3 regions of the Halomonas sp. HMF6819 genome follow, and region 1 is predicted to be linked to each of the others. Evidence: predicted binding sites of a transcription regulator. Region 1 holds the regulator's gene; each other region holds the start of a gene.
What was found. The regulator sigma-54, encoded in region 1, starts transcription at its own class of promoters, with help from an activator protein. The targets are predictions, from matches to a motif close to TGGCACNNNNNTTGCTNT.
Positions count from the first base shown of each region.

Region 2: a site for sigma-54 is predicted at 2,038-2,055, ahead of ACGLWX_RS11760 (amino acid ABC transporter substrate-binding protein). Genes of this name have one in related genera too.
Region 3: a site for sigma-54 is predicted at 2,462-2,479, ahead of urtA (urea ABC transporter substrate-binding protein). Genes of this name have one in related genera too.

Region 1 is NZ_JBIQVY010000001.1:466,876-471,498, reverse strand. Features, by position in the region: gene ACGLWX_RS02240 (hypothetical protein) at 1-435, opposite strand, end outside; gene ACGLWX_RS02235 (HPr family phosphocarrier protein) at 507-776, opposite strand; gene rapZ (RNase adapter RapZ) at 796-1,743, opposite strand; gene ACGLWX_RS02225 (PTS sugar transporter subunit IIA) at 1,829-2,299, opposite strand; gene hpf (ribosome hibernation-promoting factor, HPF/YfiA family) at 2,304-2,612, opposite strand; gene ACGLWX_RS02215 (RNA polymerase factor sigma-54) at 2,694-4,106, opposite strand; gene lptB (LPS export ABC transporter ATP-binding protein) at 4,212-4,623, opposite strand, start outside.
Region 2 is NZ_JBIQVY010000003.1:360,677-365,299, forward strand. Features, by position in the region: gene ACGLWX_RS11755 (amino acid ABC transporter permease) at 1-870, opposite strand, end outside; gene ACGLWX_RS11760 (amino acid ABC transporter substrate-binding protein) at 950-1,975, opposite strand; gene ACGLWX_RS11765 (amino acid ABC transporter substrate-binding protein) at 2,229-3,254, opposite strand; gene speE (polyamine aminopropyltransferase) at 3,357-4,217, opposite strand; gene hemE (uroporphyrinogen decarboxylase) at 4,214-4,623, opposite strand, start outside.
Region 3 is NZ_JBIQVY010000003.1:403,318-407,940, reverse strand. Features, by position in the region: gene urtB (urea ABC transporter permease subunit UrtB) at 1-960, opposite strand, end outside; gene urtA (urea ABC transporter substrate-binding protein) at 1,033-2,340, opposite strand; gene ACGLWX_RS11950 (hypothetical protein) at 2,686-4,215, opposite strand; gene ACGLWX_RS11945 (tripartite tricarboxylate transporter permease) at 4,418-4,623, opposite strand, start outside.

The DNA of each region.
Region 1 (4,623 bases):
CTCCCGCCGGGGGTAGCGCCGCCAGCGCGGCAGCTTATAGGCGTCGAGGTCGATGGCCACTATGCGCCCCTCATGGACCAAAAAATTCTCGGTATGCAGGCCGCGACAGTGAATACCCTCGCGATCGAAGGCGACCAGCGCGTCGAGATACTGTTCCTGTAGATTTGGATAGTCGAGAATGTGAGCCCTGAGTGGCTCGCCGTGAACGTTATCAGTGACCAGCCGGTAGGAGCTGGCCTCGACGATGCGCGGCGTGGCGATATCCAGCGCCTCCAGACGCGCGGCAACCAGGGCGAAGTTGTGCCCGGGGTAAGGGCGAACGCGTGTTAGATAGCGCAGCCGGTCGAAGGCCTTGGGATGAAAGGTCTTGATGAAGTGATCGCGGGCCGGGTCGAAATAAACCCGTGAGTACTTGCCGGTTTGAATGAGCTGCATAATTGGGCCCGATAGATGAGCATCGGCCGCTGCGAACCGATCGATGAAAGGTGTGGTGCCCAGGGAAGGGATCAGGCGTCTTCGTCGAAGCGCGCCTCGAACAGCGCCTGAAGTGCGTCCAGCGCCGCCTCGGCATCGTCACCGGTGGCTTCGACAACGAGCTGGGTGCCGCAGGGCGCGGCCAGCATCAAAAGCGACATGATATTGGCGGCGTCGGCTTTCTGAGTCTGCCGGTAGACGTGCACTTTCGACTCGAAACGCTGCGCGCAGGTCACGAGTTTGGTGGCGGCGCGGGCGTGCAGGCCGCGCTGGTTGGTCAGTGTCAAACGTCTTTCTGGCACCTGTTTCCCTATTTGTTGCTTATTCTCGCCCCGGCGTCCGGCCCTGGCGCGATGTTGGTGAGGTGGTATCAATGGCCGCGGGCGAATCCATTGTGTCGTTCAGGCTAAAGTGAAGCCCCAGCTCGCGGTGACGCACTTGAACGCCGCCACGCGAGGCGACCAGATCCTCGGCCAGCCGGTCGACCATGTAGACCGAGCGGTGCTGGCCGCCGGTGCAGCCGATCGCGACGGTCATGTAGCTGCGCTGGCTATTCTGGTAGGCGGGCAGCCACTTCTCAAGCCAGTCGAGAATGTCCTGGCGCATGTCGCCGACCACCGAGTAGGTCTCCAGAAAGCCGATGATTTCGCTATCGCGACCCGTGTGGGGGCGCAGCGTCGGATCCCAGTAGGGGTTGGGCAGGCAGCGAATGTCGAAGACGATATCGGCGTCCAGCGGCACCCCGCGTTTGTAGCCAAAGGACTCAAGCGTCAGCGTAAGCTGGCTTTGGCGCTGGTGCCCGAGCTGGTCGGTGATGCGTCGGCGCAGGTCGTGGACCGTGAGCCGCGACGTGTCGATCATCAGATCGGCCAGCTCGCGAATGCCGAACAGCGTCTGCTCCTCCTGGGAGATCGCCTCTTCCAGGGTCATGTCGCTGTCGCGAGTAAGCGGGTGGCGCCGCCGGGTGGCGGAGTAGCGCTCGAGCAGCGTGCGCGCATCGGTGGTCAGGTAAATGACCTGAACGCGGGTGCTGCCGCTTTTGATGTCCTGGAGCAGCGCCGGAAAGCGCTCAAGTGCGGTAGGCAGGTTGCGTGCATCGATGCTCACCGCCAAGTGCGTGCGCTCACCCTGCTGGCCAAGCTCCTCGACCAGCGAGCCCAATAGCATTGCCGGCAGGTTGTCGATGGCGTAGTAGCCCAAATCTTCCAGCGCTTGCAGCGCAATGGACTTCCCCGACCCGGAGCGGCCGCTGATGATCACAAGTTGCATCGTGTCTCTCTTCGGTCAGTGAGCGCATTAATCGGCACGCCGGGCGTAAGCACAATTGAAGGGGCCGGGAAAACGAGGGCGGTGGTTACCGCTTTTCCTGCTCGCGAATGCGGGCGGTGACCAGCTCTAGAAGCTCGCGCTGGCTTTCACACTTACGAAACTGCGCGCGGGTCGTGGCGTCGTTCATGATGGTGGCGACCTGCCCCAAAAGCGTCAGATGCGTATCGTCCGCCTCTTCCGGTACCAGCAGCACGAACACCAAATCGACCGGGTCGCCGTCGATGGCGTCGAAATCCACCGGCTCGGCGAGCTTTAAAAAGCCGGCGATCGGCGCGCTGCAGTGTGGGCTTCGGGCGTGGGGGATTGCGACCCCGTTCCCTATGCCGGTGCTGCCAAGGCGCTCGCGGCCGATCAAGCGGCTAAAGACTTCCTGGCTATCCAGGCTCGGTGTGTTTTGGGCGATGAACGTGCTGAAGAACTCCAGCACACGCTTTTTGCTGCCCCCGGGGACGTCGAACAGCACGCGCTCCGGGGGGAGTATGGTTTCCAGGGTCATTGAATTAACGCACGCCAGCGCCCTGGGCGCGGGCCTGTGCTTTTTCCTTGTGTTTTACCAGTTGGCGGTCGAGCTTGTCGGCCAGGGCGTCGATGGCGGCATACATGTCGTTGTCCTGAGCTTCGGCGTGTACGTCGGCGCCGGAAGCGTGCAGCGTACAGGCGGCTTGCTGACGCTCCTTTTCGATCGACAGCGTCACGTGCACGGTGGTGATGTTGTCGTAATGGCGTTCGATACGCTCGAGTTTCTCGTTGACGTAGTCACGCAGGGCGTCTGTCAGTTCCAGGTGATGACCGGTAATGTTCACTTGCATCGACGTGCTCCTAATCCAGGACTGTTCTTCGATTGTAACCCTTTTTCCGTCATTGCAAAGCCCTGCCGGCAAGTTTCCCGTTTAACGTAAACGGCGCCGCTCGCTGGAGGAGGGAATGCCCATCGCTTCGCGGTATTTGGCCACGGTACGTCTGGCCACGTTGATGCCGTTGGCCTCAAGCAGCGTGACCAGGTGGCTGTCCGACAGCGGTTTGCCCGGCGTTTCCTCTTGAATCAGCTTTTTGAGCCGGGCGCGGATCGCGGTGCTGGAATGGCTGTCGCCGCCATCCTGTCCGCTGACTTGGCTCGAGAAAAAGTACTTGAGTTCGAACACGCCGCGGGGCGTGTGAATATATTTTTGCGTCGTTACCCGCGAGATCGTCGATTCGTGCATCTCCACCGCTTCGGCGATATCGGCGAGAATCAGCGGCTTCATCGCCTCTTCACCGCGCTCGAGAAAGCCGATCTGACGAGTGATGATTTCGCGGCCAACGCGAAGCAAGGTGTCGTTTCGACTCGACAGACTCTTGATCAGCCAGCGCGCCTCCTGCAGGTGCTCCTTCAAAAACTGGTTGTCCTGACTCTTGTCGGCGCGTTTGATGAGGCTGGCGTAGTCCGGCTGCACACGCAGTTTGGGCAGCGCCTCCGGGTTGAGCTCGAGATGCCAGCCTTCCTGGTCGTGGCGAACCACCAGATCCGGGGTGATGTAGCTTTGGTTGGTGGCGCCGAAGGCGCTGCCCGGGCGCGGGTCGAGGCTTCGAATTAGCCGGACGACGTCGTCGAGCTGCTCGTCGTCTAGGCTCAGGCGGCGTTTCAATAGGCGCAGGTCGTTTTTGCCTAGTGCCTCTAGAAACTGACGCACCAGGCGCCGCGCCTGCATCAGAAGCGGGGTGTCGTCGGCGAGTGCCGCCAGCTGAAGCAACAGGCACTCGCGCAAATCGCGGGCGAACACGCCAGTGGGCTCGAACTGCTGCACGCGCAGCAGGACGTTTTCCACCTCCCGCTGGCTCAGGCCATCGAGACCCTGGGCCTTGAGGCCTTCGCGAATGTCGTTAAGCGGTTGGGTCAGATAGCCGTTGGCGTCCAGCGCATCGATCAGACTTTCGGCAATGGCGTAGTCCCGGGGGCTGGTATCCGTCATCGCCAACTGCCACAACAGGTGCCCCTGGAGGCTTTGCCCTGCGGCCTGGCGCTCGAAATCCGGGCCTTCGCCGCTACCGCCTGCGGCCATGTCCTGGTAGGTGTCGGACCATTCGCTGTCGGTGGCAAGCTCCTGGGGGATGCTCTCTTCCCACTCGGTTTCCGGCGTTTCCAGGGTTTTCTCTTCGCCGAACTCGTCTTCCTGCTCCAAAAGCGGGTTGGCGTCGAGCGCCTGCTGGATCTCCTGGCGCAGGTCCAACGTCGAGAGCTGCAGCAGGGCGATGGCCTGCTGCAACTGCGGTGTCATGGTCAGCTGCGTACCGACGCGCAGCTGTAGAGAAGCTTTCATGACCATCGAAGAACCACTCGTTACTCGTAAAGCTCCACACTAGAGCGAGACGGAGTTCGACGCAAGTGCAATAAATATGCCACTAACCGGAACTTTATGGTTGTCACCGAGTTAGAGACGAAAATCCGCCCCCAGATAGACCTCGCGCACCTTCTGGTCGTTTAGAATCGCCTCGGCGTTACCGCTTGCAATGATGTGGCCGTCGCCGACGATATAGGCGATGTCGCAAATATCCAGCGTCTCGCGGACATTGTGGTCGGTGATCAGCACGCCGATATGGCGCGCCTTGAGCGCGAGGATGATCGACTTGATCTCGCCGACCGAAATCGGGTCCACCCCGGCGAAGGGTTCGTCGAGCAGGATGAAGGCCGGATCGGTGGCCAGCGACCGGGCGATTTCTACTCGGCGCCGCTCGCCGCCGGAAAGGCTCATACCCAGATTGTCACGAATATGGGTGATGTGAAAATCTTCCAGCAGCTGCTCCAAACGCGCCTGGCGGGCGGCTCGGTCCAGCTCCTTGCGC
Region 2 (4,623 bases), on a different contig from region 1:
GATCGCCTGGATACCCGAGCGCACGATCTCGGCGATGAACGAGGCGGTGTAGATCGAAAGCGCCAGCCACAGCGCCAGAAACTCCGGAATCACCGTCACGCCGCCGCGGAAGTTGAAGCCGCCCAGTGCCGGCACGTCCCAGGTGATCGGCACGCCGGTGGCGAGCAGCACCAAAAGCGGCAGGCCAATCAGCAGTAAAAGCGCTATCCAGTAGGCGGGCAGGCGCTTACCGGTGGCCTCGTGGCGGCGCTTGTTCCACACGAGCAATGCAATACTGGCGACGATCGCGACCAAAAAAGCAGCGGGAATCAGCCCGAAGCCGGACTCGAACAGCGGCTTGGGCAGGTAGAGCCCGCGCACGTTCAAGAAGATGACCTCGCCCAGCGACACGCTATCGCGGGCGCCGGGGAGCGTGCGCAGTACGGCGAAGTACCAGAAAAAGATCTGCAGCAGCAGCGGGATATTACGAAAGGTCTCGATGTAGGCGGCGGCCAGCTTGGCGATCAGCCAGTTGGGCGAGAGCCTGGCGATCCCGACGACGAAACCAATGATGGTCGCCGCGAGCACGCCAAGCCCGCCCACCAGCAGCGTGTTGAGCAGCCCGACGAAGAAGGTGCGCCCGTAGGTGCTCTGCGAGGAGTAGTCGATCAGGCTCTGAACGATGCCAAACCCGGCGGTGTTGTCCAGAAAGCCGAAGCCCGTGGTGATGCCGCGGGCGGCCAGGTTCTGCTGGGTGTTGCCCACGATATAGAGCAAAAAGACGGCGACGGCCGCTACCACCAGCACCTGAAAAATGAGCGCGCGCTTGGCGCGGTCTCGCCAGAAGGGGGGCTTGTGGCCCACCGGGCGAGTGGTTGGTCTTGCTGACATGAAGGCGTCTCCGCGATACGGCAGAATCGATCAAACGGCCCGCCGGGCGATGCGCGGCGGGCCGGGTCTTGCGAGACGCTTAGCGAATCGGCGGTGCGTAGTGGAAGCCGCCCTGGTTCCACAGCGCGTTGATACCGCGTTCGATCTCAAGCGGTGAGTCCATGCCGACGTTACGGTCGTAGATCTCGGCGTAGTTACCGACCTGGCTGATGATGTTGTAGGCCCAGTCGGCTTCAAGACCCATGCCTTCGCCGTAGTTGCCATCCTGCCCCAGGATGCGTGCGACGTCCGGGTTTTCGCTGTCCATCATGTCGTCGACGTTTTCAGAGCTAATGCCGTACTCTTCGGCGTTGAGCATCGCAAACAGCGACCACTTGACGATGTTGAACCAGGTGTCGTCGCCCTGGCGCACCACCGGGCCCAGCGGCTCTTTCGAAATGATGTCCGGAAGAATGACGGCGCCTTCCGGGTCGTCGAGCTGAATGCGCAGCGCGGCCAGCTGGGAGGAGTCCGAGGTCAGCACGTCGCAGCGCCCGGACTGGAAGCCGCCAACGGTTTGCTCTGAGGTATCGAAAACGATCGGGTCGAAGGCCATGTCGTTGGCGCGGAAGTAGTCCGCCACGTTGAGCTCGGTGGTGGTGCCGGATTGAATACAGATTGCCGCGCCGTCGAGTTCATCGGCGCCGCTGAGCCCCAAGTCGCGGTTGACCATGAAGCCGATGCCGTCGTAGAAGGTGACGCCGGCGAAGTTGAGGCCCAGCGTCGTGTCGCGGGTGGTGGTCCAGGTGGTATTACGCGACAGCACGTCGACTTCGCCGGACTGCAGCGCGGTGAAGCGCTCGACGGCGTTGAGCGAGATGTAGTTGACCGCGTCGGCATCGCCCAGCACCGCGGCGGCCACGGCGCGACAGATATCGACGTCGAGCCCCTGCCACTCGCCGCTATCGTTGGGGGCTGAGAAGCCCGGCAAGCCGTCGCTGACGCCACACTGCACGGCGCCTCGTGAGCGCGTATCTTCCAATACGTCCGCCTGAACGCTCGCTACACCGGATAGGGTGAGAGCACCGGCGGAGGCCAGCAGTACCGCGTTTTTTTTATTGAACATGGTGTTTCCCGTCCTCGTTATTTGAATATCGTTATAGGCATCGATCTACGACACCCATAACGCTAGCAAGGAAGATGCCAGAAAGGGCCTGTCGACTCATTCAGCGCTTTTCAACGCAAAAGCGCCAACGTTATGACCAAAGTTGTGCTGTAAAACGGTGCGCAATCGGCTACGCGTTGCCCACTTTTAGTGCGGCTTCCAAACGCTTGTTTGAAATTCGCTCAGTAAAAACAGTCAAATAGCGCCGGCGCGCCTAGCGAATGGGCGGGGCGTACTGCAAACCGCCATCTTTCCATAGCGCGTTTAGCCCGCGGCCAATATTAAACGGTGAGCCCACGCCAACGCTGCGATCGAAGGCGTCGGCGTAGTTACCGACCTGCTTGATGATTTGATATGCCCAGTCCGCGTTAAGCCCCATCCCCTCGCCAAAATCGCCGTCGCGGCCCAGAAGACGCATCACCTCAGGTGAGTCATCCTCGAGCATTTCGTCGACGTTGGTTTGGCTCACGCCCAGCTCCTCGGCGTTGAGCAGCGCATAAAGCGACCACTTGACGATGTTGAACCACTGATCGTCACCCTGGCGCACCGCCGGGCCCAGCGGCTCTTTCGAAATGACCTCGGGCAGCACCACCGCCATGTCTGGGTCGGCAAGCTGCATGCGCTGGGCGTAAAGCTGCGAAGAGTCCGAACTCAGCACGTCGCAGCGACCCTCTTCGAAGCCGATGATCGACTGTTCCGGCGCGTCGAATACCACCGCCTCGAACGCCATATTGTGGCGGCGGAAATAGTCGGCCAGGTTGAGCTCGCTGGTGGTGCCGGACTGGGTGCATATCGCCGCCCCATCGAGCTCGCGGGCGCTCTGCACGCCCAGGTCGCTTGCCACCATGAACGCTTGGCCATCGAAGTAGCTCACCCCTGTGAAGTGAAGGCCAAGCGTGGTATCACGGCTCGAGGTCCAGGTCGTGGTGCGAGCGAGCACATCGACCTCGCCGGACTGAAGAGCGGCGAAGCGCTCGACGGAATCGAGCGGCACGAACTCGACGCGCGCGCCTTCGCCGAGCGCGGCGGCGGCCACCGCCCGGCAGATGTCGGTATCCAGCCCCCGGTAGGTGTCTTCATCGTCCAGCGCCGAAAAGCCGGGCTGGGCGGCGTTGACCCCGCAGCGCAGCGCCCCGCGCTCCTTGACCGTTTCGAGCGTGCTGGCCATCGCAAGCCCCGGGAGTAACAGCCCCGCCGCCAGCACGCCGGCCACACCGCGGTATCGGTATTGATTGTTCATTGTTATTGCCCTCTCTGGTTGGGGGTCGTGCGATCTGCAAAAAACCACCAAAAAGGCCGGGCAATGCCCGGCCTCGTCAACGTGCTGCCCGTTCGATGAGCGCTAGGCGAAGGCGGCGCGCATGAAAGGCGGCAGCGCCAGGGCGCCGCGATGCGCCTCTACCGTGTAGTACTGTAGCGGCATTTCGTGGCCGGCGGCAGCCTCTTCGCGGAAGGTTTCAACGCTTACCCCCTTGCCGGCCAGCGTCACGCTCCACCAGCCGGACGGGTAGACCGGCTGCGGGAAGGGCAGGGTGGCCACGCTTTCAAAGCCCGCCGCCTGCATGTCCGTGCGCAGCTCGCGAATGATCGAGCCCGAGTGATAAAGCGGCGATTCGCTTTGCTGCACCAGTACGCCGCCGGATTTGAGAATCCGGTGGCAGCGCTTCAAAAAGTCGGTCTTGAACAGCCCTTCCGCCGGGCCGACCGGGTCGGTGGAGTCGATGATCAGAACATCGATGCTTTCGTCCTCGGCATCATCGACCCACTTTACGCCGTCGGCGAACAGAAGCTCCGCGCGCGGATCACTATTGGATTCGACCAGCGCCGGGAAGAAGCGCTCGGAGGCTTTGGTGACTTCCTCGTCGATATCGATCTGGGTGACCTTCTCGACGTCTTCGTGGCGCAGCACTTCTTTTAGCGTGCCGCAGTCGCCGCCGCCGATGATCACCACGCGCTTCGGGTCCTGATGGGTGTAAAGCGCCGGGTGAGCAATCATCTCGTGGTAGAGGAAGTTGTCGCGGTCGGTCAGCATCACGCAGCCGTCGAGCACCATCAGGTTGCCGTAGGTTTCGGTGGCGTACACCTCGAGGTGTTGATAGTCACTCTGCACGTCCCAAAGCTTCTCGGTGATCTTCATCGAAAAGGCGCTGCCGTGACTGTCGAATACTTCGGTAAACCACTGGTCCTGATTAAAATCGCTCATCGAACGTCTCCGGTGTCGTTCTGGTGATACTGTGGACTGAGTTCGTGAAGTGCCTCCATGAAGGCGCTCACGTTATCCGGGTTGGTGAACTGGCTGATGCCGTGACCCAGGTTGAACACGTGGCCCGCCCCGTGCCCGTAGCTTTCCAGCACCCGCGCGACCTCGGCGCGAATGGCGGACGGGCGGGCGAACAGCACGTTGGGGTCGAGATTGCCCTGCAGCGCCACCTTGTGGCCGACGCGCGCGCGGGCATCACTGAGCTCGGTGGTCCAATCGAGCCCCACCGCATCGGAGCCGGCGCAAGCGATGTCCTCGAGCCACTGCCCGCCGTTCTTGGTGAACAAAATCACCGGCACCCGGCGACCTTCGTGCTCGCGAATCAGGCCCGAGACGATCTGCTCCATGT
Region 3 (4,623 bases), on a different contig from region 1:
CTCGATGGCGATACCGGCAAGCGCGGCCACCAGAAAGCCGGCGGGAATCGAGAGCATCAGCGCAAGCCCGGGCTGGCCGGGCAAGAGCTGCTGCATCATCCAAGTGGTGTAGGCGCCGAGCATCATTAGCTCGCCGTGGGCCATGTTGATCACCCCCATCACGCCAAAGGTAATGGCCAGGCCAATGGCGGAGAGCACCAGCACCGAGCCAAGGCTCAGGCCGAAGTAGAGCGTCTCGACGCCGCGGTTGATCTTCAAGTTCTGCTCGACGCTTGCAAGTGCGGCGCGGGCGGCGTCCGCCACCGCCGGGTTCTCGGCATTGGTGGCGCGGTTCAGCGCCACGCGGGCGCGCGGGTGCAGGCTTCCGGCCAGCGCCTCGACGCCTGCCATCTCACCGTTTTCGGTTTGATAAATTGCGACCGCCTGAATCAGGCGCCGGCGCACGTAGTCGTCCTCGGCGTCCTCGATCAGCGGTGTCAGGGTGTCAAAGAGCTCATCGTCCACTTCGCCCAGCAGGCGGTCGGCGGAGGTCCGCCGGCGCTCGACGTTGGGCGAGTAGAGATCCACCACGGCGATGGCGCTTCGGAGCTGATTGCGCAGCGCGTTGTTGATCCCGATGCGGTCGAGCTCGCGGCGCGACATCTCACCCAGCGGCTCGCCGCTGAGCGCATCTTCGACGGGCCAGCTGCGCCCGGTATTGTTCAGCACGATGACGAAGCTGCCGTCACCCGCGCGCTGCAAACGGCCGTCGAGCAGCGCCTGCAGCCAGCCCCGGGCACGCTCGTCATCGCTTTGCAAAATCGCGGTGATCGCCTCGCCCTTGTCGCGGTACGAGTCGACGTTCAGGGTTTCGAGCAGCGAATAGCCGGGGTCACTGTCTTGTGCGCTGGTTTGTGCCGCGGCACTTGGCAAAAAGCCGGCCAGCAGACACAGCAGCGCCCAGAAAAGGAAGCGCCTCATGGGTTGTTCCTTTAAGTGTAAGTTGGAGGTGGCGTGCCCCGGGCCGCGGCTGCGGCCCGGGTGAAGGGAGCGTTACTCGGCCAGCGCCGCTTCGGCTTCTTCCGCGGCGGTGCTGCCACCGCAGGAGCCGTTGACGACGTTGAAGTTGCCGCACTCCATGGGCTTGCGCCAGTCAGCGATCAGATCGCGGGAGCCGGGCAGATAGTCGGACCAGGCGTCGCCGGCAACCGTCGACGGCGTTTGCCAGACGATGTCGAACTGACCGTTGTCCTGGATCTCGCCGATCAGCACCGGCTTGGTGATGTGGTGGTTGGGCATCATGGCCGCATAGCCGCCGGACAGGTTCGGCACGGTGACACCGATGATGGCGTCCTTCACCGCGTCGACATCCACCGTGCCCGCCTTGCGCACCGCTTCCGCCCACATGTTGAAGCCAATGTAGTGGGCTTCCATCGGGTCGTTGGTCACCGACATCTCATCGCCGGTATGATCGATCCAGGCATCGATGAAGTCGTAATTCTCGTCGGTGTCCACGCTCATGAAGTAGTTCCAGGCCGCCAGGTGGCCAACCAGCGGGCCCGTATCGATCCCGGAAAGCTCCTGCTCGCCTACCGAGAAGGCGATGACCGGAATGTCGGCGGCGTCGATGCCCTGGTTGGCAAGCTCACGGTAGAACGGCACGTTGGCGTCGCCGTTGATGGTCGAGACGACCGCAGTGGGCTTGCCCTCTTCGCCGAAGCGGCGAATTTCCGAGACGATGTTCTGCCAGTCCGAATGGCCGAAGGGCGTGTAGTTGACCATGATGTCCTCTTCCGCCACGCCGTGCTCGTCCTGCAGGTAGGCTTCCAGAATGCGGTTGGTGGTGCGCGGATAGACGTAGTCGGTGCCGACCAGGGCGAAGCGCTCGATGCCGACTTCGTTGATCAGATAATCGACGGCGGGAATCGCCTGCTGGTTGGGCGCCGCGCCGGTGTAGAAGACGTTCTCCGAGGACTCCTCGCCTTCGTACTGCACCGGGTAGAACAGCAGGCCGTTGAGCTCCTCGACCACCGGCAGCACCGCCTTGCGCGAAACGGAGGTCCAGTTACCGAAGATGACGTCGACCTCTTCCTGAGCCAGCAGCTCTCGGGCGCGCTCGGCGAACAGCGGCCAGTTGGAAGCCGGATCGACGACCACGGCTTCCAGGTCGCGACCAAGCAACCCACCCGCTTCGTTCTGCTGCTCGATGAGCATTTCGACGGTGTCTTTCAGCGTCGACTCGCTGATCGCCATGGTGCCGGAGAGCGAGTGCAGGATACCGACCTTGATCGGGTCGTCGCTTTCCTGGGCAACGGCTTGGGTACCGGCGCCCAGAACGGCGGCGGCCACGGCGGTGATCATGAAACGGCGAGAGAGAGAATGCGTTGGTTGGGCCACTTGAGTCTCCTTGCGCCCCCTACAGAGGGCTCGTTATTTGAGCGCAGAACCTTCGGGCAAACGCCCAAAGGTATCGCTCATAACGTTTGCAAGGCATGCGCCAAACTAAAGCTTTCCACCATTAAACAAGCAATATCATATGCTTAAAAACAATGAGGAACGCTTAATCAAACCCTTGCGCACCAGACTGGCGCGCGCAACTCCCCGCCAAGCACGTTTTCGATGCACCAAAATAACCGTCCGCACCAAAACGATTCTTTTCAGCGGTGCCTTTTCGAACGTAAAGCAGGCACCGTTGAAGCGAGTCGGTTACTCTTTCCCATCGCGGTTAAACTCCACGACGTGCGTCGCCGCTGGCGCGTCTTCGAACTGATCGACCCATAGATCGACTTGGGTGGGCATGGAGGAGAGCACGATGCGCCGCCCTTCAGGGTGCGCCGACGCCAGTTGGCGATTCCGACTTTCGCCGGGCGTCAGCCAGCTCGGCCCCCGCTCATAGGCGTACACCCGGCCGGTTACTTCCTCATCGCTGGTGACTCTCCAGCGAGTGCGATCCTGGGGCGAGCCCGTTACTACTAACTCCGCCCTACCCTCTGGCAAGGGCCTGATGTCCGCCTCGATTTCATCATGGCGCACGTGAGCCACCCCTTCGTCATCCGGAACGAGCGTCAGGTGCTGGCGGGTGGCCGGTCGCCACTCAATGTGCGCCGTCGCCGTCTCGATACGACCGAGCAGCTCTCGGGTGTCCGTCAGGGAGAGCGCTTGGACAGCAAATGACGAAATGACGCCGTCGGCAGTATCGGTGACCGTCATCGGCATGAGGATGGTCTGCACGTCGACCGGCTCGCCGGAAGCATCCTTCAATTCAAGTTCGGTGACTTTCAGATGTCCGATAGCGTCGGGCGTCTGCACTGACTGGCGCAGCTCTAACAAAAGATAGTTCTCCCCGACATCTAGCGAGCTTGTTGCGTCGAAAACGACCGCTTCGCTGGCCGGCTTTGCGCCCCGACCGTCACGTAGCCCGGCCTCCCACGAACCAAAATATAGCATGCTGGTATAGTAGGGATTCGCCATCTCCTCCTGTGCCTCCAGCGGAACGAAGGCCGTTGTTCGAAAAAGCGATTCGGCCGACGTATCGACCGAGGGCGAAAGCGCTGTATGCGTGGTCACTACCTGGTTCTGAATCCAACCCGTTGTTCGATCGAGCTTGACCAGCCCCGCCAGAGAAGTGCCCGCCTCCTCGGCGACGATATCGATATAGGCATACTCCGGTGTCACGTCGAGCACCTCGAACCGCGCGTTTTCCAGCCCGGCAAATGGAGCGGTCGTGCTCCACCCCGGTTCGAGCTCCAGCGCCACCGGCAGCACCGGAACGGCCTGCTGGTCGAGCAGCGGCTCACCAAGCTCGCTCGGCATGTCGGAAGCACCAGCAGCGTCTGATGGGGGCGCTTGAAGACCGCCGACGGCCGCACCATCGCGATCGAGCGTGATGTCAAAGCCCTGTTCGAGCCAGACACGGGCGCCCGCCCACTCACCGCCGGTTGCAGTGTCGACTCGTTCACCGTTTCCTAGGGTCACCAACCAAAGCGGCTTAACCCGAAGCAAAAACGCGTCGCTCTCTGGCCCATGCATCGGGCTTTCAATACGAAACCGCGCCGCCTGTGCAATGACGCTCACCTCGCTCTCCAGAGGCTCTTCGCCCTCGACGCTCGTCGTACTGGCCAGGCCTATCTGGTACGCCCGAGAGTCTGCATTGGAGGGTGCCAACACTGTGGGCGCGGCGTTAGCGGACAGCGCTATTGTGGATAGCGCCAACAGGACATAAAGCGGCAGTTTCACGGTAGCTCCCAAAAGCGATAAGGATCAAACGTCAAATATTAACGATTACCCCTTGGAGGCGCCATTGCCGTGGGCTTTCATCAAACCAAACCGGGAATCAAAAAAGGCGCCCCGAAGGGCGCCAGCAGAAAGGAACGGTCCTGGCCGGGAACGGGAGCAATCAGCGCTTGCACATCCCGCTTTACAGCCTCGAGCAACTGGATCAATCGCTCTCCGGAGTGCCCTTTTCGATAGGCTTTTGCATGCGCCTACGCAGCAGCGGGCCCAGCAGATACGGAAGGATCAGCCCTACCCCGGCGAAGACCCACAGGCCGATTGCCAGGCCGCTGTCCCACAGGATCATCCAGTCGCCGTCGGAAATTTCCATGGCGTGGCGCAGATTCTTCTCCATTTCCGGGCCCAGCAGCA